4 regions of the Streptomyces vulcanius genome follow, and region 3 is predicted to be linked to each of the others. Evidence: riboswitches for the same ligand, from Rfam matches in the RefSeq annotation. Region 3 holds a riboswitch; each other region holds the start of a gene.
The links. Region 3 has a riboswitch for cobalamin ahead of ACFPIH_RS12060 (CbtB domain-containing protein). Riboswitches for the same ligand answer to the same signal wherever they lie in the genome.
Positions count from the first base shown of each region.

Region 1 (4,644 bases), on a different contig from region 3:
TCCGAGTGGAGGTCGACCTCCTCGACGGTCCAGGTGTTCTTGATGGCGTCCCGGTAGCGCTCGTAGAAGTCCGGGTAGCGCATGGGACGCAGCGTCAGCTCGAAGCCCGGGTCGAGGAGATGGGTGTTACGGGTGGACATTACTGGCATGCCTCGCAGGACTCGGGGTTCTCAAGGGAGCAGGCGACCGCGTCGGGGTCGGCTGCCTGCTGTACGGGGATGGTGGCCTGTGCGGCGCGGGCGATCCGGGTCGCCGGGCGCGAGCGCAGGTAGTACGTCGTCTTCAGGCCCGCCTTCCAGGCGTACGCGTACATCGAGGAGAGCTTGCCGATGGTCGGCGTCTCCAGGAACAGGTTCAGGGACTGCGCCTGGTCCAGGTACGGGGTGCGGGCGGCGGCCATGTCGATCAGACCGCGCTGCGGGATCTCCCACGCCGTGCGGTACAGCTGCCGTACGTCCTCGGGGATCCAGACGAAGTCCTGCACCGAGCCGTTCGCCTCGCGCAGCGCCTCCCGGGTACGGGCGTCCCAGACGCCCAGCCTCTTGAGCTCCTCCACCAGATACGAGTTGACCTGGAGGAACTCACCGGACAGCGTCTCGCGCTTGAACAGGTTGGACACCTGCGGCTCGATGCACTCGTAGACACCGGCGATCGAGGCGATGGTGGCGGTGGGGGCGATGGCCAGCAGCAGGGAGTTGCGCAGTCCGGTGGCCGCGATCCGCTCGCGCAGCGCCGCCCAGCGCTCCGGCCAGGTGAACTCGACGCCGTAGTGGTCGGGGTGCAGTACTCCGCGCGCGGTACGGGTCTGCTCCCAGGCCGGCAGCGGGCCGTCGCGCTCGGCCAGGTCGGCGGAGGCCTCGTACGCGGCGAGCATGACGCGCTCGGCGATCCGGGTGGAGAGCGCCCGGGCCTGCGGGGAGTCGAAGGGCATCCGCAGCTTGAAGAAGACGTCCTGGAGGCCCATCGCGCCGAGACCGACCGGCCGCCACCTGGCGTTGGAGCGGCCCGCCTGCTCGGTCGGGTAGAAGTTGATGTCGACGACCCGGTCCAGGAAGGTGACGGCGGTGCGGACGGTGTCGTCCAGCCGCTCCCAGTCGATGTCCCCGTCGCTCACGAAGGCACCGAGGTTCACGGACCCCAGGTTGCAGACGGCCGTCTCGCCGTCGTTCGTCACCTCCAGGATCTCCGTGCAGAGGTTGGAGGAGTGGATCACCGCGCCCGGCTCGGCGGTCTGGTTGGCGGTGCGGTTGGCCGCGTCCTTGAAGGTCATCCAGCCGTTGCCGGTCTGCGCGAGGGTGCGCATCATCCGGCCGTACAGGTCACGGGCCGGGATGGTCTTCTTCGCGAGCCCGGCCGCCTCCGCCCTCCGGTACGCGGCGTCGAACTCGTCGCCCCACAGGTCGACCAGCTCGGGCACGTCGGAGGGCGAGAACAGCGACCAGGTGCCGTCCTCGTTCACCCGGCGCATGAACTCGTCCGGGATCCAGTGCGCGAGGTTCAGGTTGTGCGTACGGCGGGCGTCCTCACCGGTGTTGTCGCGCAGCTCCAGGAACTCCTCGATGTCGGAGTGCCAGGTCTCCAGGTAGACCGCCGCCGCGCCCTTGCGCCGCCCGCCCTGGTTCACGGCGGCGACGGAGGCGTCCAGCGTCTTGAGGAACGGCACGATGCCGTTGGAGTGGCCGTTGGTGCCGCGGATCAGCGAACCACGGCTGCGGATCCGGGAGTACGACAGACCGATGCCGCCGGCGTGCTTCGAGAGCCGGGCCACCTGGTGGTAGCGGTCGTAGATGGAGTCCAGCTCGTCGATTGGGGAGTCGAGAAGGTAGCAGGACGACATCTGGGGGTGCCGGGTACCGGAGTTGAAGAGCGTGGGGGAGGACGGCAGGTAGTCGAGCCGGCTCATGAGCCCGTAGAGCGCGGCGACTTCGTCGACGGAGCGCGGGCTGTCGTCCTCGGCGAGGCCGGCCGCGACGCGCAGCAGGAAGTGCTGGGGCGTCTCGACGACCTTGCGGGTGTGGGGGTGCCGCAGGAGGTAGCGGCTGTGCAGGGTGCGCAGGCCGAAGTAGCCGAAGCGGTCGTCGGCGCCGGTGTCGACCAGCGCGTTCAGCCGGGCCGCGTGCAGCCGTACGAACGCGGCGGTGCGGTCGGCGATCAGGCCCTCGCGGTGGCCGACGGCGACGGACTCGGTGAACGAGGTCACGCCCTGGGAGGCGGCCTCCGCGGCGACGCCGATCGTCAGCAGCCGGGCGGCCAGCTTCGAGTAGGCGGGGTCCTCGGAGATCAGGCCGGCCGCCGCCTCCGTGGCCAGCTCGCGCAGCTCGGCGTTGACCTCGTCGAGGGCTCCCCGGGCGGACCGGCCGCGCAGTGCGGCGGCGGCGACCCGGCCGGGGTCCGCGTCGGGGAGGTCGGCGGTCAGCTCGGTCAGGGTCCGCAGCAACGCGGTCCCGGGACCGTCGGTGTCCAGCTGGATGGCTGAAGCCGGATCGGCTGGCGCGATGGTCACGTGGGGGCTCTCCCTCGCTCGGCTGGGGGCCTGGCGGAGGGCAGGGGCAGCACACGAGCGCACGGGGCGTCGCGTCCACCGGCCCACTCCACGAGGCCCGGACGTCAAGGCACCCGGGCCGGGGCGGCCGGGCGCGCTGTCGGCAGGTCCTCGGACTGAACCAGGCGTGCAAAAGCACGCATGTACACCGTTGCGGGACAGTTCCGGATTCGCACCGGATTCCCCTGCGGCGACAGCGAGCACGAGCATACATCTTGTGCTCACCTGTCACGCCACCACCAGATGTTGTGTCGCGGAGGTGTCAGAGCGTCAGGTGATAGGTGAGCAGAGTGAAGTCGTCCAGATGTGGCACGGGATTCCAGTCCCGCTCGGGTGTGCGGACGAAGCCGAGGCGTTCGTATATGCGGTGGGCGGCGTGCATGGCCCTCTGGGTCGACAGAACGACGCCCGTGCAGCCTTCCGTGGCCCGGGCACGGTCGAGGCAGGCGCGGACGAGGGCCTCGCCGGTGCCTCTGCCGCGCGCCGCGGGGCCGACCGCGAGCATACGGATCTCGGTCTGTCCGGGGCCCGCCAGGTCGGCCATGGGGCCGGGCCCCGGCACGAAGGTGACACCGCCGAGGAGACGGTCGTCCGCCACCGCCACCAGCACCTCGGCCGCCGCCGCCCGCTTCGCCACGTTCCGCAGTTCGTGCAGGTAGTCGTCGTCCTCGCCGAAGTCGAGGAGGTTGTCGTCGAGATAGGCACGGCCGGTGAGGGTGCCCAGGGCTTCGTATTCGGTGGGGTCCGCTTCCCGGATCTCTATGTCCATGGCGCGCAGTGTGCACCAGACGCACGACAGCGGGCCGCCGGATTTTCTCCGACGGCCCGCCGATGCCGGTTACTCAGTGGGCCGAGTCGGCAGTCGCCGGCGGCAGTTCCACCTGGACTCCCGGGTCGCCCGCGTCCGCCGTGTAGTCCTGCGGGCTGGTCTCGTCCACGCCCTCGGGGGCCTTGGCGGCCCTCAGGACGAAGGTCAGGACCACCGTGACCACCACGTTCAGGACGAACGCCGTCAGGCCGATGTAGCCGATCTCGCCGATTCCGGGGATCTCCTTGGACGAGCCGCCGAAGTGCTTCTGGGTCGGGGAGGCGACCCCGTACGCGGCGACCGTGCCGTAGACCATGCCGACCGCCCAGCCGGCCAGCAGCGCCCAGCGGTGGAACCAGCGGGTGAACAGGCCGCCGACCAGGGCCGGGAAGGTCTGCAGGATCCAGATGCCGCCGAGGAGCTGGAAGTTGATCGCGACCGTCTTGTCCATCGTCAGGACGAAGACCAGCGCGCCGACCTTCACCAGGAGGGACACCAGCTTGGAGACCTTCGTCTCCTGCTCGGGCGTGGCGTCCGGCTTGATGAAGTCCTTGTAGATGTTGCGGGTGAAGAGATTCGCGGCTGCGATCGACATGATGGCCGCCGGGACGAGCGCGCCGATGCCGATCGCCGCGAACGCCACCCCCGCGAACCAGGCCGGGAACATGTTCTCGAACAGCTGCGGGATCGCCAGCTGGCCGTTGGTGACCTTCACTCCGGCCGCGACGGCCATGAAGCCCAGCAGGGCCAGCAGACCGAGCATCAGGGAGTACAGCGGCAGGATCGTGGTGTTGCGGCGGATCACCTCACGGCTCCTGGAGGAGAGGGTCGCGGTGATCGAGTGCGGGTACATGAAGAGGGCCAGCGCGGAGCCGAGCGCCAGCGTGGCGTACGTCCACTGGCCGGCCTCGGGCGGGACCAGGCCGCCCGCCCTGGCCGCGGTGTACTTCTCGCTCGCCGAGGCGAAGATCTCGTCGAACCCGCCCAGCTTGATCGGGATGTAGATGATCGCCACCGCGATGACGATGTAGATCAGCGTGTCCTTCACGAACGCGATCAGTGCGGGGGCGCGCAGCCCGGACGAGTAGGTGTACGCGGCCAGCACGCCGAAGGCGATCAGCAGCGGGAGGTCCTTGACGAACCAGTTGGTGTCCTCGCCGCCGCCGACGCCCATCACGTCCAGGACGGCCTGGATGCCGACCAGTTGCAGCGCGATGTACGGCATCGTCGCCAGGATGCCGGTCAGCGCCACCGCCAGCGACAGGCCCTTCGAGCCCCAGCGCCCGCGCACGAA
Region 1 is NZ_JBHSFK010000044.1:42,145-46,788, reverse strand. Features, by position in the region: gene ACFPIH_RS44860 (ribonucleotide-diphosphate reductase subunit beta) at 1-140, opposite strand, end outside; gene ACFPIH_RS44855 (ribonucleoside-diphosphate reductase subunit alpha) at 140-2,503, opposite strand; cobalamin riboswitch at 2,628-2,752, opposite strand; gene ACFPIH_RS44850 (GNAT family N-acetyltransferase) at 2,805-3,311, opposite strand; gene mctP (monocarboxylate uptake permease MctP) at 3,385-4,644, opposite strand, start outside.
Region 1: linked by a shared signal. The riboswitch ahead of ACFPIH_RS44855 (ribonucleoside-diphosphate reductase subunit alpha) and the one ahead of ACFPIH_RS12060 (CbtB domain-containing protein) in region 3 are both predicted to bind cobalamin.

Region 2 (4,644 bases), on a different contig from region 3:
ACCGCGCAGGACGTGTTCAACAACGTCACGCGGACGTGTGTGGAGGCGATGGCGGCGACCCAGGGCCACACCCAGTCGCTGCACACCAACGCCCTCGACGAGGCCCTCGCGCTGCCCACCGACTTCTCGGCGCGCATCGCCCGCAACACCCAGCTGCTCATCCAGCAGGAGTCCGGCACCACCCGGGTCATCGACCCGTGGGGCGGCAGCGCGTATGTGGAGAAGCTGACGTACGACCTCGCCCGGCGGGCCTGGCAGCACATCGAGGAGGTCGAGGCGGCGGGCGGCATGGCGCAGGCCATCGACGCCGGTATCCCCAAGCTGCGGGTGGAGGAGGCGGCGGCGCGTACCCAGGCCCGGATCGACTCCGGACGTCAGCCGGTGATCGGCGTCAACAAGTACCGCGTCGAGACCGACGAGCAGATCGACGTCCTCAAGGTCGACAACTCCTCCGTGCGCACCCAGCAGATCGAGAAGCTGCGGCGGCTGCGCGCGGAGCGGGACGACGTCGAGTGCCGGGCCGCCCTCGACGCGCTCACCCGGGCCGCCGGCGGCGAGGGCAACCTGCTGGAGCTGGCGGTGAACGCGGCCCGCGCGAAGGCGACCGTAGGCGAGATCTCCGACGCCCTGGAGAAGGTGTACGGGCGGCACGCGAGCCAGATCCGTACGATCTCCGGCGTGTACCGCAACGAAGCAGGCGAGTCGCCGAACGTGGAGCGCACCCGCTCCCTGGTGTCCGCGTTCGCGGAGGCCGAGGGCCGCCGGCCGCGCATCCTGGTCGCCAAGATGGGCCAGGACGGCCACGACCGCGGCCAGAAGGTCATCGCCACCGCGTTCGCCGACCTCGGCTTCGACGTCGACGTCGGCCCGCTGTTCCAGACCCCGGCCGAGGTCGCGCGCCAGGCCGTCGAGGCGGACGTGCACATCGTCGGGGTGTCCTCGCTGGCCGCCGGCCACCTCACCCTCGTACCGGCACTGCGCGAGCAGCTCGCCGAGGAGGGCCGCGAGGACATCATGATCGTGGTCGGCGGGGTGATCCCGCCGCAGGACGTGTCCACCCTCCTGGAGATGGGCGCGGCGGCCGTCTTCCCGCCCGGCACGGTGATCCCGGACGCGGCGTACGACCTCGTGGCGCGGCTGGCGGCCGACCTCGGGCACGAGCTGTGATCGATGTCGACGCGTATGTGAAGGGCGTGCTCGACGGGAAGCGGGCGCTGATCGCGCGCGCCATCACGCTCGTCGAGTCGACGCGGTCACAACACCGCGTGCAGGCGCAGGAGTTGCTGACCGAGCTGCTGCCGCACAGCGGGCGGGCGCGGCGGATCGGGATCAGCGGGGTGCCCGGCGTGGGCAAGTCGACGTTCATCGACGCGTTCGGGACGATGCTGACCTCTCTGGGGCACCGGGTGGCGGTGCTCGCCGTCGACCCGTCGTCGAGCCGGACGGGCGGCTCGATCCTCGGCGACAAGACCCGGATGGAGCGGCTGGCCGTCGACCCGGCGGCCTTCGTACGGCCCTCCCCCACCGCCGGGACGCTCGGCGGCGTCGCGAAGGCGACCCGGGAGTCGATCGTGGTGATGGAGGCGGCCGGATACGACGTCGTCCTCGTCGAGACGGTCGGCGTCGGGCAGTCCGAGACCGCCGTCGCCAACATGGTCGACTCCTTCCTGCTGCTCACCCTGGCCCGCACCGGCGACCAGTTGCAGGGCATCAAGAAGGGCGTCCTGGAACTGGCCGACGTGATCGCCGTCAACAAGGCGGACGGCCCGCACGAGCGCGACGCGCGCGCGGCGGCCCGGGAACTGGCGGGCGCGCTGCGGCTGATGCACGGCGCCGACGCGGTCTGGTCACCGCCGGTGCTGAGTTGCAGCGCCCGGGAGTCCACCGGCCTGGACACGGTCTGGGAGCGTCTGGAACAGCACCGCACGCTCCTGGACTCGACCGGGCGGCTGGCCGCCAAGCGCCGTGAGCAGCAGGTCGACTGGACCTGGAACATGGTCCGCGACGAGCTCCTGGGCCGGCTGCACGCCGACCCGGCGGTACGGTCCCTCGCGCCCGCTCTCGAACAGCGGGTCAGGGAAGGCGAGTTGACGGCGACGCTGGCCGCCGAGCGGATTCTCGGGGCGTTCGGCACGCAGGCTCCCTGATCAGCCCTGTGGTAGCTTGCCGGGGCCAGTCGTACTCCTGTGCGTACCTGTGAAGGGACGTGCACGGGTCAGGGAATCCGGTGCGAATCCGGAACTGACGCGCAGCGGTGAGGGTGACGGGCGGGGCAACGGCCACTGGAGCGCGAGCGCGCTGCGGGAAGGCGCCTCGTCCGGTGGACCCCGAGTCCGAAGACCTGCTGGCGGCCTCCGGCGGCGGCAAGCGGCCGGGGGAGCTCCGTACGACCGGGCTTCGCGCCAGAGCCCTCGACGCCGAAGGAAGTCCCGTGCCGCTCGCACGCCCCTCTGTGCTGTTCCTTGCCTGCGCCCTCCTGTTGACCGCCTGTGGCGGGTCCGGCGGCGGCGACTCCGCAAGCGGCGACCGGGCGGCCGTCACCCTCGACAACTGCGGGCAGAAGGTCACCGTCGAGAACCCGCCGAAGCGGGCCGTCTCCCTCAACCAGGGCACGACCGAGATCATGCTGTCGCTGGGGCTGGCCGACCGTATGGCGGGCACCGCCACCTGGACCGATCCGGTGGCGAAGGGCCTGGAGAAGGCCGAGGCGAAGGTGCCACGGCTGGCGGACAACGCGCCCTCCTTCGAGAAGGTCCTGGACGCCGAGCCCGACTTCGTCGCCGCCTCCTTCGCCTCCACCTTCGGCAAGGGCGGCGTGGCCACGCGCGCGCAGTTCGGGAAGCTCGGCGTGCCCACCTACCTCTCCCCCGCCGACTGTGCCGGCAAGGACAACAGCGGCGGCGGCGACGGCGTCCGCACCGGGCCGCTGACCCTGGACGCGGTCTACGGCGAGATACGCGACCTGGCGAGGATCTTCGGCGTGGAGGAGCGCGGCGAGCGGCTCGTCGCCGGGCTCCGGGGCCGGGTGGAGAAGGCGACCTCCGGGCTGGACGCCAAGGGTGTGACCCTCATGTACTGGTTCGCCAACTCCCGGTCCCCGTACCTGGCGGGCTGCTGCGGCGCCCCCGGCATCGTCACCGGCGAACTCGGCGCGAGGAACGTCTTCGACGACACACACGAGGAGTGGCCCCAGGTCGGCTGGGAGACCGTCGCCGACCGCGACCCGGACGTCCTCGTCATCGGCGACCTGATCCGCGAGCAGGAGACCGCCGAGACCGCCGCCAGGAAGATCGAGTTCCTGGAGGGCGACCCGGTCACGAAGAACATGACGGCGGTGCGGAAGAAGCGGTACGTGCGGCTGTCCGGGCAGGCGATGAACCCGACGATCCGGACCGTCGAGGGCATCGAGAAGGTGGCGGCGGCGCTGCGCACCTACGGCCTCGCGGGATGACCGACGCCCTGGCGTGGGCGGCCGGTCTCGTGCTGCTGTGCGTGTCCGTCGCCGTGGCGATCACCATCGGGCCCGCGGACATCGCCGTCGGGGACGTCTGGGCCACCGTGGCCGCCCATCTCGGCTGGGGGCACTCGGGGTTGTCGCCGATCAGGGACGGCATCGTGTGGAACCTGCGGCTGCCGCGCACCCTGCTCGCCGCGGTGTGCGGGGCCGGGCTCGCGGTGTGCGGGGCGGTGATGCAGTCGCTGCTGCGCAACCCGCTCGCCGATCCCTTCGTCCTCGGTGTCTCCTCCGGCGCCTCGACCGGCGCGGTCCTGGTCGTCGTACTCGGCGCGGGCGGCGGGCTGCTGTCGGTGTCCGGGGGCGCGTTCCTGGGCGCGGCGGTCTCCTTCGCGCTGGTGCTGCTGCTCAGCCACACGCTGGGCGGCACCACCGACCGGGTGGTGCTCGCCGGGGTCGCGGCGATGCAGCTGTTCTCCGCGCTGACCTCGTTCGTGGTGCTGACGGCGGCCGACGCGGAGACCACCCGCGGTGTGCTGTTCTGGCTGCTCGGCTCGCTCAGCGGGGCCGGCTGGACGGACGTGCACGTGGGCCTGGCGGCGCTGGCGGTGTGTCTGCTGGTGTGCGCGGGGTACGCCCGCACGCTGGACGCGTTCGCGTTCGGGCAGGACGCGGCCGCCTCGCTGGGGGTGCACGTGGCCCGCACCCGTCTGGTGCTGCTGTGCGCGACCGCCCTGCTGACGGCGGTCCTGGTCAGCTCTGCGGGCGCGATCGGCTTCGTCGGCCTGGTGCTGCCGCACGCCACGCGCGTGCTGACCGGCCCCGGCCACACCCGGCTGCTGCCGGCCACCGCGCTCGCCGGGGCGGTGTTCCTGGTCTGGGTCGACACCCTGGCCCGTACCGTCCTGGACCCGCAGGAGGTGCCGGTGGGTGTGGTGACCTCCCTGATCGGTGTCCCGGCGTTCGTCGTGGTCCTGTACCGCGGAAGGGGTGCCACCCCATGACCCTGCGCGCCGACCGCGTCAGCCGCGGCGCCGACGGCACCCTGATCCTCGACGGCGTCAGCCTCACCCCCCGCCCCGGCGAGGTCACCGGGCTGCTCGGCCCGAACGGCTCCGGCAAGTCCACGCTGCTGCGGCTGCTCGCGGGGGTCCTCGCGCCGGCCTCCGGAGTCGTCACCCTGGACGGCC
Region 2 is NZ_JBHSFK010000001.1:198,261-202,904, forward strand. Features, by position in the region: gene scpA (methylmalonyl-CoA mutase) at 1-1,167, shown strand, start outside; gene meaB (methylmalonyl Co-A mutase-associated GTPase MeaB) at 1,164-2,147, shown strand; cobalamin riboswitch at 2,172-2,349, shown strand; gene ACFPIH_RS00965 (ABC transporter substrate-binding protein) at 2,432-3,451, shown strand; gene ACFPIH_RS00970 (FecCD family ABC transporter permease) at 3,448-4,458, shown strand; gene ACFPIH_RS00975 (ABC transporter ATP-binding protein) at 4,455-4,644, shown strand, end outside.
Region 2: linked by a shared signal. The riboswitch ahead of ACFPIH_RS00965 (ABC transporter substrate-binding protein) and the one ahead of ACFPIH_RS12060 (CbtB domain-containing protein) in region 3 are both predicted to bind cobalamin.

Region 3 (4,644 bases):
CGGTGGGAAGCAGCACGATCGGACTGATCGAGCTGGCCCCGGCGAACCTTCCCGGTCACAACACTAGCCAGCCGAACTGACCAAGGTCTCGAAGCCTGAGCTGTCGCAGTAAGACACTGCACGACCCTCAGCCCCGATGTCGCCGCCGACCGCGTTGACGGTGTCATCGAGGATGTCGGTGCCACCGTGTTCCATGCCTGCCCGGTCAAGCCTTTTCGAGGCCTCGATGACCGCATGCCCTGCCGATTCGGTGTTGTCGAACTCGGGCGACTGGACACTCTGTCCGTCACCGGCATCGGCGTCTGCCTCGCCGGTTGTCGTGGCGTGCGCCGTGTCCTGCCAGGACCCCAGCTTGGTGCAGTAATCCCGTTGTCGCTCCTTGGCCTGCGCTGGATCGTCCGACGAACAACTGCTCATCAGGACAGCGGCAACGACAACGACCGCTGCTCGCCTGACTGCTCGTGTAATCCCACTGCTGTGCTGCAAGGACATGCCCTCCCCGAAGCTGCCGCCACAGAGTATGGATCACGAAGGTGTCACCTTGCGCCGATCTCCACGCATCATCAGCACCGGATCGGCGAGGAGTTGAGCAGTACACGGCCAACCCGGTGAACCTATGCGGTCAGAGCACTACACGGCTCTCGCCTACGCCTACTCCCCCGAGCTCTTCGACACGCGGAGCCGCTCGCTGGGCACCAGCGTCTCCTACGGCCTCGGCCGGCTGTCGAACGCCGCCGGTCCGCTGATCGTCGCGGCGCTCTACAACGGCCACGGTTATCAGAGCGTCTTCTACTTCATCGCCGGCACCTGGATGGTCGGCGCGCTGGTCCTGGCCGTCTTCGGCACCCGAACGCGCTCGGCACGCCTCGCCGAGGCGGAGCGGCAACGCGTGAGCGTCCCCGCCTGAGGCGAACAGCCCCGGCCGTCGTGGTGACCGCCGTCGTCCCGGCGGCCACCACGACAGCCAACCTGTTGGGGCGCGGGGCGGCCTTCGTGAGTCAGCCGAGGGTGAGCAGTTCCTCGTAGAAGCCGCCGAAACCGCGTTCCCGGTCGACGAGGTGGATCTCCAGGATCCAGTGGCAGCGGCGGCCCGCCTTGTCGGTGCGGCGCATGCGGGTGTCGTTGCCGGGGGCGACGTACGACTCCACGTCCGCGCCGTCGATCCGTTCGTGCGGGAACTCGCCGACCAGGTGCCCGGCGTGCCAGCCGCCCAGTTCCCAGCCGGCCTCGGCGGCCAGTCGCTCGGCCTCCGCGTAGAGCTGCCTGCCGGTGATGTCGGGGCTGTCGGCGAAGAACCGCTTTCCGGCGGCGAAGACGGTCGCCAGGTCGTCGCGCAGCCGGTGCTTGACCGGGTCGTCGCCGAGGACGAAGGTCCGGCCGAAGTCGGCCTCGTACTCCTCGAAGATCGGTCCGAAGTCGGCGAACACGATGTCGTCGGCGCCGATCAGCCGGTCCGGCGGGTTCTCCTTGTACGGCTTGAGCGTGTTCGGGCCAGAGCGCACGATCCGCTTGTGCCAGTGCCGGGTGGTGCCGAAGAGTTCGTTCGCCAGGTCGCGGACCCGGTCGCTGACCGCCCGCTCCCCCTCCCCCGGCGCCACCAGACCTCGCTTCTCGATCTCCGCGAAGAGTCGTTCGGCCTTGGCCTGGGCGTCCAGCAGTCGTGCCGCGCGTGTGGGTTCGTCGTCCGCCATGGTGGCGAACGTACGGTTCCCCGGCCGTCCCCGGCAAACGAATAGGGCGCCGTTTCCCGCCCTCGGCACGTTCCACACGCGCCTGAGGACGATCCCCGCCGAGCGGCTGTGGGTCAACCCCGACTGCGGGCTGAAGACCCGCGGCCGGCCCGAGACCCGCGCCTCGCCGGAGAACCTGGTCACCGCCGCCCGCACGGTCCGCGGCGAGCTGCCCGCGTCCTGACGCGACGGACGGTCCGGGGCCGGGCGGCGAAGGTGCCGGCCCCGGGGCGTTCTTTTCACGGCGCCGTCGCGACGGTCGCCGCGACGGCATCACGGTCAGCTGGGTGCGGCGACCGTCCGGGCCGCTGTCGCGGTGGCGGGCCTGGGGTTCAGCAGGCGTTCGGCCAGTTCGCCGAAGACGAGCCCGAAGCCTCCCCACAGGGTGATCTGGATGGCCAGCGCGGAGAGCCGGAAGCGCCACAGCACGGTGGCCGGGAAGTCGGCGGGCACCTCGTTGATGACGGGCAGGAACGCGTAGGCCAGGCCGATCACGAGGGCGAACGCGGCCACCGCGGCGACGGTGGCGTACCAGGTGCCCAGTTTCGGCGCGAGGCGCTTGCCGAGGATGGTGGCGCCCACCGCGAGGAGCACGCTGAGCAGCATCATCAGGAAGTACAGGGTGGTGCGCTTGCCGATGGTGTCGCCGTTGCCGACGGCGGGCGGGTTGGCCGGGTACTTCAGGAACGGCACGACGTAGACCGCGAGCAGGGCGGAGCCGGACAGCAGCAGCGCGGTGGCTCGCGGGGTGAAGCGGCCGACGCGGCCGAGCGCGAAGCAGAAGGCGAGGGCGGCGATGCCGCCGAACGCGACGCCGTAGAGCAGGACACCGGTGGCCAGGCCGGCGGTGGACTGCAGGGAGCGGGAGACGATCTCCATCTCGTGCTCGTGTGCGGGTGCGTGCGCCTCCTCGAAGCCGATCGCCTTGTCGACGTTCGGTTCACCGAGGAAGTAGGCGACGATCAGGGCGAGCAGGCCGGCGCCGAGGCCGGCGAGCATGCCCCGCACGAGAAGGTTTCTCACCGTTGCGGAGTTCATGGGTGTGCCGTTTCCCCTCGGGTCAGTGGCAGGGGAAGCCGAGCAGGTGGCGGGCGTCGTGCACCCACTCGTGGACGCCCTCGCCGGAGACCACGGAGGTGGCACCCTGTTCGGCGCCGACGAAGTAGAGCAGGACCAGCATCAGGATGCCGAAGAAGACCGCCCAGGGGACGATCGCGCCGATCGGCAGTTTGGCGGGGAGGACAGGGGTGTTGGCGGTCGGCTGCGCGACATGCTGGGCCATGACAGGCCTCCTCTGGGAGTTCGCGTCCCATCTCGGTGGTGCACTGGACGACGGCTACGGGTCTGACTCGCCCCCCTCTCACCAAAGGGGTGGCACACAGTGGCGCGACCGTGCCGGATTCCCACCGGCTTCCGTTCTGTCGTCGTCGATATCGGACCGACGGTACCGCGTGTCACGAACATGGCCAAGACCGCACCATCTGGCGTGATCTTTTTCGCAGGCCGGGTGAGGGGTCGCTCACCCTGCCGGATCGGGCGCGGTGCCGGGCCCGGCGAGGCCGAGTTCGCGCGCGCCGAGGGGGGCGAAGAAACGCTCGACGGCGGTTTGGGTGACCTCGGCGAGGGTCGCCGGGGACCAGCGTGGGACGCGGTCCTTGTCGACGACCTGGGCGCGCACTCCCTCCACCAGGTCGGCCGTGGTCAGGGCGGCGAGGGAGACCCGGTACTCCTGGTCCAGCACCTGCTCCAGCGTGCCGAGCCGCCGGGCCCGGCGCAGCGCGGCCAGCGTGACCTTCAGGGACGTGGGCGACTTGGCGAGCAGGGTCTCCGCCGCGTCCTTGGCCGCCGGGTCGCCGTGCGCGAGCAGCCGTTCGACGATCTCCTCGACGGTGTCGGCGCCGTAGCAGGCGTCGATCCAGTCCCGCCGCTGAGCCAGCTCTCCGTGCGGCGGCGACTGGGCGTGACGCGCGAGGGCTTCGCGTACGGGCAGGGCGGCGAGGTCGGCGAGGAGGCCGGGGATCGACGCGGACGGTACGAAGTGGTCGGCCAGTCCGCACAACAGGGCGTCGGCGGCACCGATCTGAGTGCCCGTCAGTCCGAGGTGGGTGCCCAGTTCGCCGGGCGCGAGAGCGAGCAGGCGGGTGCCGCCGACGTCCGGTACGAAACCGATGCCGGTCTCGGGCATCGCGACCCTGGACCGCTCGGTGACGACACGGACGTCGCCGTGCGCGGAGATGCCGACGCCGCCGCCCATGACGATGCCGTCCATGACGGCGGCGTACGGCTTGGGGTAGCGGGCGATACGGGCGTTGAGGCGGTACTCGTCGTACCAGAAGGCGGCCGAGGCGGTGCCGTCGCCGTCGCGGGCGTCGTCGTGGACGGCGCGGATGTCGCCGCCCGCGCACAAGCCGCGCTCTCCGGCGCCGGTGACGACCACGACCTCCACGGCCGGGTCGTGCTCCCAGGCGGTCAGGGCCTCGTCGATATGACGGACCATGGTGTGGTTGAGGGCGTTGAGGGCCCTGGGACGGTTGAGGGTGATGTGGGCCGCTCGGCCGGCGGTGTGGAACAGGACGGGTCCAGGTTCGCCTTCGATGTCCTTGGTGCCGGTCATCCGGACACCACCGTCGGGCCGCCGGCCGCTATGAGGCGCATGATCTCGTCGGTTCCTTCCACGAGGGCGCCGGCCGGGCGCGTGCCCGGCCGGCGCCGTCGAGTATGCCGTGCGGGACCGGTCAGCTCTCGGTGAGGGTGACGTCCTGTGCCCCCGCGGCGTGGAAGCGGGGCAGGGGCAGGCCGCCGTGGGGCTCCAGCTCCATCAGCGTGGCCTCGACCTGGGCGGCGCCCGCCTTGAACGTGGCCAGGGCGGGCTTGCCCGTGTTGGCCCAGGCGTGCAGGGCGCCGTCGCACACGG
Region 3 is NZ_JBHSFK010000006.1:299,916-304,559, reverse strand. Features, by position in the region: gene ACFPIH_RS12090 (maleylpyruvate isomerase N-terminal domain-containing protein) at 1-27, shown strand, start outside; gene ACFPIH_RS12085 (hypothetical protein) at 64-492, opposite strand; partial or broken gene ACFPIH_RS12080 (MFS transporter) at 632-907, shown strand; gene ACFPIH_RS12075 (M24 family metallopeptidase) at 999-1,691, opposite strand; partial or broken gene ACFPIH_RS12070 (hypothetical protein) at 1,774-1,914, shown strand; gene ACFPIH_RS12065 (CbtA family protein) at 2,010-2,768, opposite strand; gene ACFPIH_RS12060 (CbtB domain-containing protein) at 2,791-3,012, opposite strand; cobalamin riboswitch at 3,047-3,197, opposite strand; gene ACFPIH_RS12055 (enoyl-CoA hydratase/isomerase family protein) at 3,250-4,344, opposite strand; gene ACFPIH_RS12050 (DUF6299 family protein) at 4,466-4,644, opposite strand, start outside.

Region 4 (4,644 bases), on a different contig from region 3:
CCTGTACACCGGGACGTCGTCCGGACCCTGCTCCTTGAAGGAGAACGGCACGGTGATGAGGCGTCCGTCGAACTCGGGGATCGCGACCTGCATCGCCGCGTCCATGGGGGACAGGGCGGCGTCGGACGCTTCCCAGGCCGCGTGCGAGGAGGTCAGACAAAGTCCTTGCAGCACGGGCACGTCGAGGTCGGCGAGCGCCCCGATGTCCCACGCCTCCTCGTCCCCGCCGGCCGAGGCCTGCGAGGCGTGCGTGCCGCCGGCGGCGAGCACGGTGGCGACGAGGGTGTCGGCCCGGCCGAGGATCTCGTACAGGCCCGCGTCCGCCCCGCGCAGCGAACCGCAGTACACGGCAAGGGCGTTGGCGCCCCGCGCCTCGACCGCCTCGCACAGGGTGTCCACGAAGGCGGTGTTGCCGCTCAGTTGGTGGGCCCGGTAGAAGAGGACACCGACGGTCGGCCGGCCCTCCACGAAGGCACGCTCGCCGTGGACGCCGTACTCGGGCATCTTCTGCGGCTCGACGAACCCCTCACCGGTCAGCAGCACGGTGTCGGAGAGGAACCGGGCGAGCTCCGTGAGGTTCGCGGGCCCGCCCTCGACGAGGTAGCGCAACGCCTCCGCGACGACACCGGCGGGCACCGACGACTCCGCCATCAGCTCGGCGTCCGGCACCGCCTCGCCGCCAAGCAGCACGGTCGGGATCCCGGCCGCCTTCAGCGCGGCCAGCCCGTCCTCCCAGGCCCGCTTCCCGCCGAGCAGCCGTACGACGGCGAGGTCCGCGCCCTCGACGAGCCCTGGAAGCTCCCGCTCGACATCCACCCGGGTCGGGTTGCCGATCCGGTAGTCGGCGCCGGAGGCGGCCCGGGCCGCCAGCAGATCGGTGTCGGCGGTCGACAACAACAACACTGTGCTCATGCGGGCGCTCCCGGTGGAATGAAAGGCAGTCCTTGCGGCGCGCCCGACTCGATGAGCCGCCAGAGCGCGTCGGTGTCCGCGTGCTGTTCGATCAGGTCGCCGAGCCGGTCGAGCTGCTCCTCGCGCAGCGCGGCGAAGGAGGTGTCGGCGGCCGGCACGAACCGGCGGCCCGCGGCGGTCGCCACCTCGCGCAGGAACGCCCGCCGGAACCCGTCCGACTCCAGCGAGCCGTGCCAGTGGGTTCCCCAGGTCTGCCCGACCCGGCAGCCGTCCAGGCTGTGTCCTTCGTCATCGGAGATGAACGCTTCCCCGCCTACGACATCGGCGACCCCGTGATGGATCTCGTACCCCTCGACCGGCTCGCCGAGGGCTTCGCCCACCGGCCGGGTGAGGGTCTTCTCCCGGGCGAACCTCACCCGCACGGGAAGGACTCCCAGCCCCTCCACGTGTCCGCGCCGGCTCTCGACCTCGTCCTCGATGTGCTCGCCGAGGATCTGGAAGCCGCCGCAGATGCCCAGCACGGGCAGCCCTTCGGCGGCCCTGCGCCGCAGGGCGTCCGCCAGCCCCCGCTCGCGCAGCCACTCCAGCGCCCGTACGGTCCCCCGCGTCCCGGGGATGACGACGAGGTCGGCGTCGGCCAGTTCCTCGGGCCGGTCCACGAACCGCACGACGACACCCGGCTCGGCGGCCAGCGCGTCCACGTCCGTGAAGTTGGACATCAGCGGGATCGCGCAGACGGCCACCCGCAGCACGTCCTCCCCGACGGGCGGGGAGACGTTCGACTCGCGCACGGTCCCGCGCAGCGAGACCCGCAGTCCGTCCTCCTCGTCGATCCCGAGACCGTGCCGGAACGGCAGCACGCCGTAGGTGCGCCGCCCGGTGAGCCCGTGCAGCATGTCCAACCCCGGCTCGAGCAGCGAGACATCACCCCGGAACTTGTTGACGAGGAACCCGGCGATCAGCGCCTGGTCCTCGGGCGAGAGCAGGGCGACGGTCCCGAAGAAGGACGCGAAGACGCCCCCGCGGTCGATGTCGCCGACGACGAGGACCGGCAGCCCGGCATTCCGGGCGATCCCCATGTTCACGATGTCGGTCCGCCGGAGGTTGATCTCGGCGGGCGAACCCGCGCCCTCGCAGATCACCGCGTCGTACGTGCCCCGCAGTTCGGCGAGACAGTCGAGAACCGTTCCGAGGAGTTTCTGCTGACGCCCCCCGTGATAGCCACGGGCGCTCATCTCCCCGACGGGCTTCCCGAGCAGCACGACCTGGCTGCTGCGCTCACCGCCCGGCTTGAGCAGCACGGGATTCATCAGCGCGGTGGGCTCCACCCGGCAGGCCTGCGCCTGCATGGCCTGCGCCCGCCCGATCTCGGCGCCTTCCTTCGTCACGAACGAATTGAGCGACATGTTCTGCGCCTTGAAGGGCGCGACCTTCACCCCCTGCCGCACCAGCCACCGGCAGATCCCGGCGGTGACGACGCTCTTCCCGGCGTCGGAGGTGGTCCCGGCGACCAGCAGGCCTCCGCCCGTCATGACGCAGCCCCCTTGACCGCCGCGGCGACGCCGAGGGCGAGCAGACCGACCCGGCGGGACAGCCGTACGGCCCGCTCGATGTCGTCGGCCTGCACGGCACGCCCCTCCTGGTTCAGTACCGGACGGTGCTCGACCCGGCCGCCGTACGACAGCGTCCCGCCCAGCCGCACCCCGAGCGCCCCCGCGAAGGACGCCTCGACGGGACCGGCGTTGGGGCTCGGGTGCCGGCCGGCGTCCTCCCGCCAGGCCCGCGCGGCCCCGCGCGGATCGTCACCCGCGAGGGCGGCGAGTACGGCGGTGAGCCGCGCCCCCGGCCAGCCGGCGAGGTCGTCGAGGCGCGCGGACGCCCACCCGAAGCGCCGGTGACGCGCGGACCGGTGCCCGACCATGGCGTCCAGCGTGTTGACCGCCCGGAACCCGAGGAGCCCCGGCACCCCGCCGACGGCCCCCCACACCACCGCCCCCACGACGGCGTCGGAGGTGTTCTCGGCGACGGACTCGACGACCGCTCGGGCGACGCCGTCGGCGTCCAGGGCCTGCGGATCCCGCCCGCACAGATGCGGCAGCCGCGCCCTGGCGGCCTCGACGTCCCCCGCCTCCAGCGCCCGCCCGATCACCCGGGCCTCGCGCGCGAGCGAGGTCCCGCCGACGACGGCCCAGGTGGCGGCGGCGGTCAGCGCGACGGAAGCGGCGGGGGAGGACCGTACGGCCCGCTCGGCGACGGCGCCCAGGGCCACCGCCCCGCCCACGCACACGGCGGTGTGCAGCGCGCCCCAGCCGCGGTGGTCCCGCCACAGCGCCCGCTCCACGGCGCCGGCCGCCCGTCCGAACGCGGCGACCGGATGGCCGCGGCGCGGATCGCCGAGCAGCAGATCACCGAGGAGGCCGGCGGCGGCGCCGTACGCGAAGACGCGATCGGCACGCATCGGCTCAGCCGGCCGTGGGGTCGGGCAGTGACCTGGTGCGGTACCTCAACGGCCCAGCGAGCATGGCGATATGTCCTCACTCAGGGTGTCCACGCCCTGGTTCGACTAGACCGGCGGTGAGAGTTCCTGGCTCCCGGGGATTGCTACCCCGGTCACAGTGGCGGGACCGCGCCGGATTCACACCGGCTTCCTCTCCTGCCGCCGTACATGGCTCCGGCAGTCCACCACGGGCCCGGAAGACCCGTCAACTTGCCGTTGACCTGCACGGGGAGAGTGTGCAGAACCCCACATCGCCGGTACGCCGGGCTCGTCCCGGCCACCGACTCGGGGCGAATCCCCTTGGGCAGGTGGTGCTGCTGGAGGTGTTCGGCGACGGCTCCGCGGGCGTCCAGCGTGTGTCGCGGGGCGGCGGCGGGCTCGCGGGGGCGGCGGAGACACTCCACGCCCGGGTCCGGCACCGTCGAGTCCGGCATCGCCCCTCGGCGCGGAGGCGGGCGTCGTCGTGGCCACGGCGCGGCTGCGGGGTGGAGCGCGAGGTGCCGGGCGGACGGGGAGGTGGCCGTGAGTCAGTGTTGACGACGGCATCGTGCTCTGGGACCTGACGTCGGCTCCCCCCCCTGCTGAGACAGGGGAGGGCCGCCCACGGGAGACGGTCAGACCACGATGAGTGAGATGCCGTACGCCACCGCCGCAGCGCAGGCGGCGAAGCAGGCGTAGGCGCCGGTCAGGGCGAGCGCGGCGGAGTCGCCCTGTTCCGCGGCGCGTTCGCGGCGGGACAGGCCCATGACGCCGAGGGTGAACAGGGCCACCAGGCCCACCGTGACCACGAGGCTGACGCCGAAGACGGAGCCCAGGGCCGCCCAGTCGATCTTCATGCTGGTTCTCTTCCTTCGTGTCCTTGGTACCGGGGGGCTCAGACGGCCGGGGCGGTGGGCTCGGTGGTCGCGGCGGTGGCGGCCGGGGCCGGGGCCGGAATGGTCGCCTTCAGGTCGTCGGTGACGAGAGCGATGGCCGGTTCCTCGGTCGCGTTGACGTTCGTCGCGTCGACGACCTCGCGCCGCGAGACCTTCCAGATCGCCGCGCTGGAGGCAACGAGGAAGAAGGCCACGACCGCCGTGCCCCAGTCGCCCAGGTCCGTCACGGACTCGGCGAGCGCGCCCACCAGGGCCGCCGCCGGGAGCGTCAGGCCCCAGGCCACGAACATCCGGGTCGCCGTCGACCAGCGGACCACACCGCCCTTGCGGCCGAGGCCCGCGCCCATCACCGCGCCGGAG
Region 4 is NZ_JBHSFK010000012.1:119,088-123,731, reverse strand. Features, by position in the region: gene cobN (cobaltochelatase subunit CobN) at 1-912, opposite strand, end outside; gene ACFPIH_RS20115 (cobyric acid synthase) at 909-2,444, opposite strand; gene ACFPIH_RS20110 (cobalamin biosynthesis protein) at 2,441-3,370, opposite strand; cobalamin riboswitch at 3,472-3,611, opposite strand; gene ACFPIH_RS20105 (hypothetical protein) at 4,024-4,245, opposite strand; gene ACFPIH_RS20100 (inorganic phosphate transporter) at 4,284-4,644, opposite strand, start outside.
Region 4: linked by a shared signal. The riboswitch ahead of ACFPIH_RS20110 (cobalamin biosynthesis protein) and the one ahead of ACFPIH_RS12060 (CbtB domain-containing protein) in region 3 are both predicted to bind cobalamin.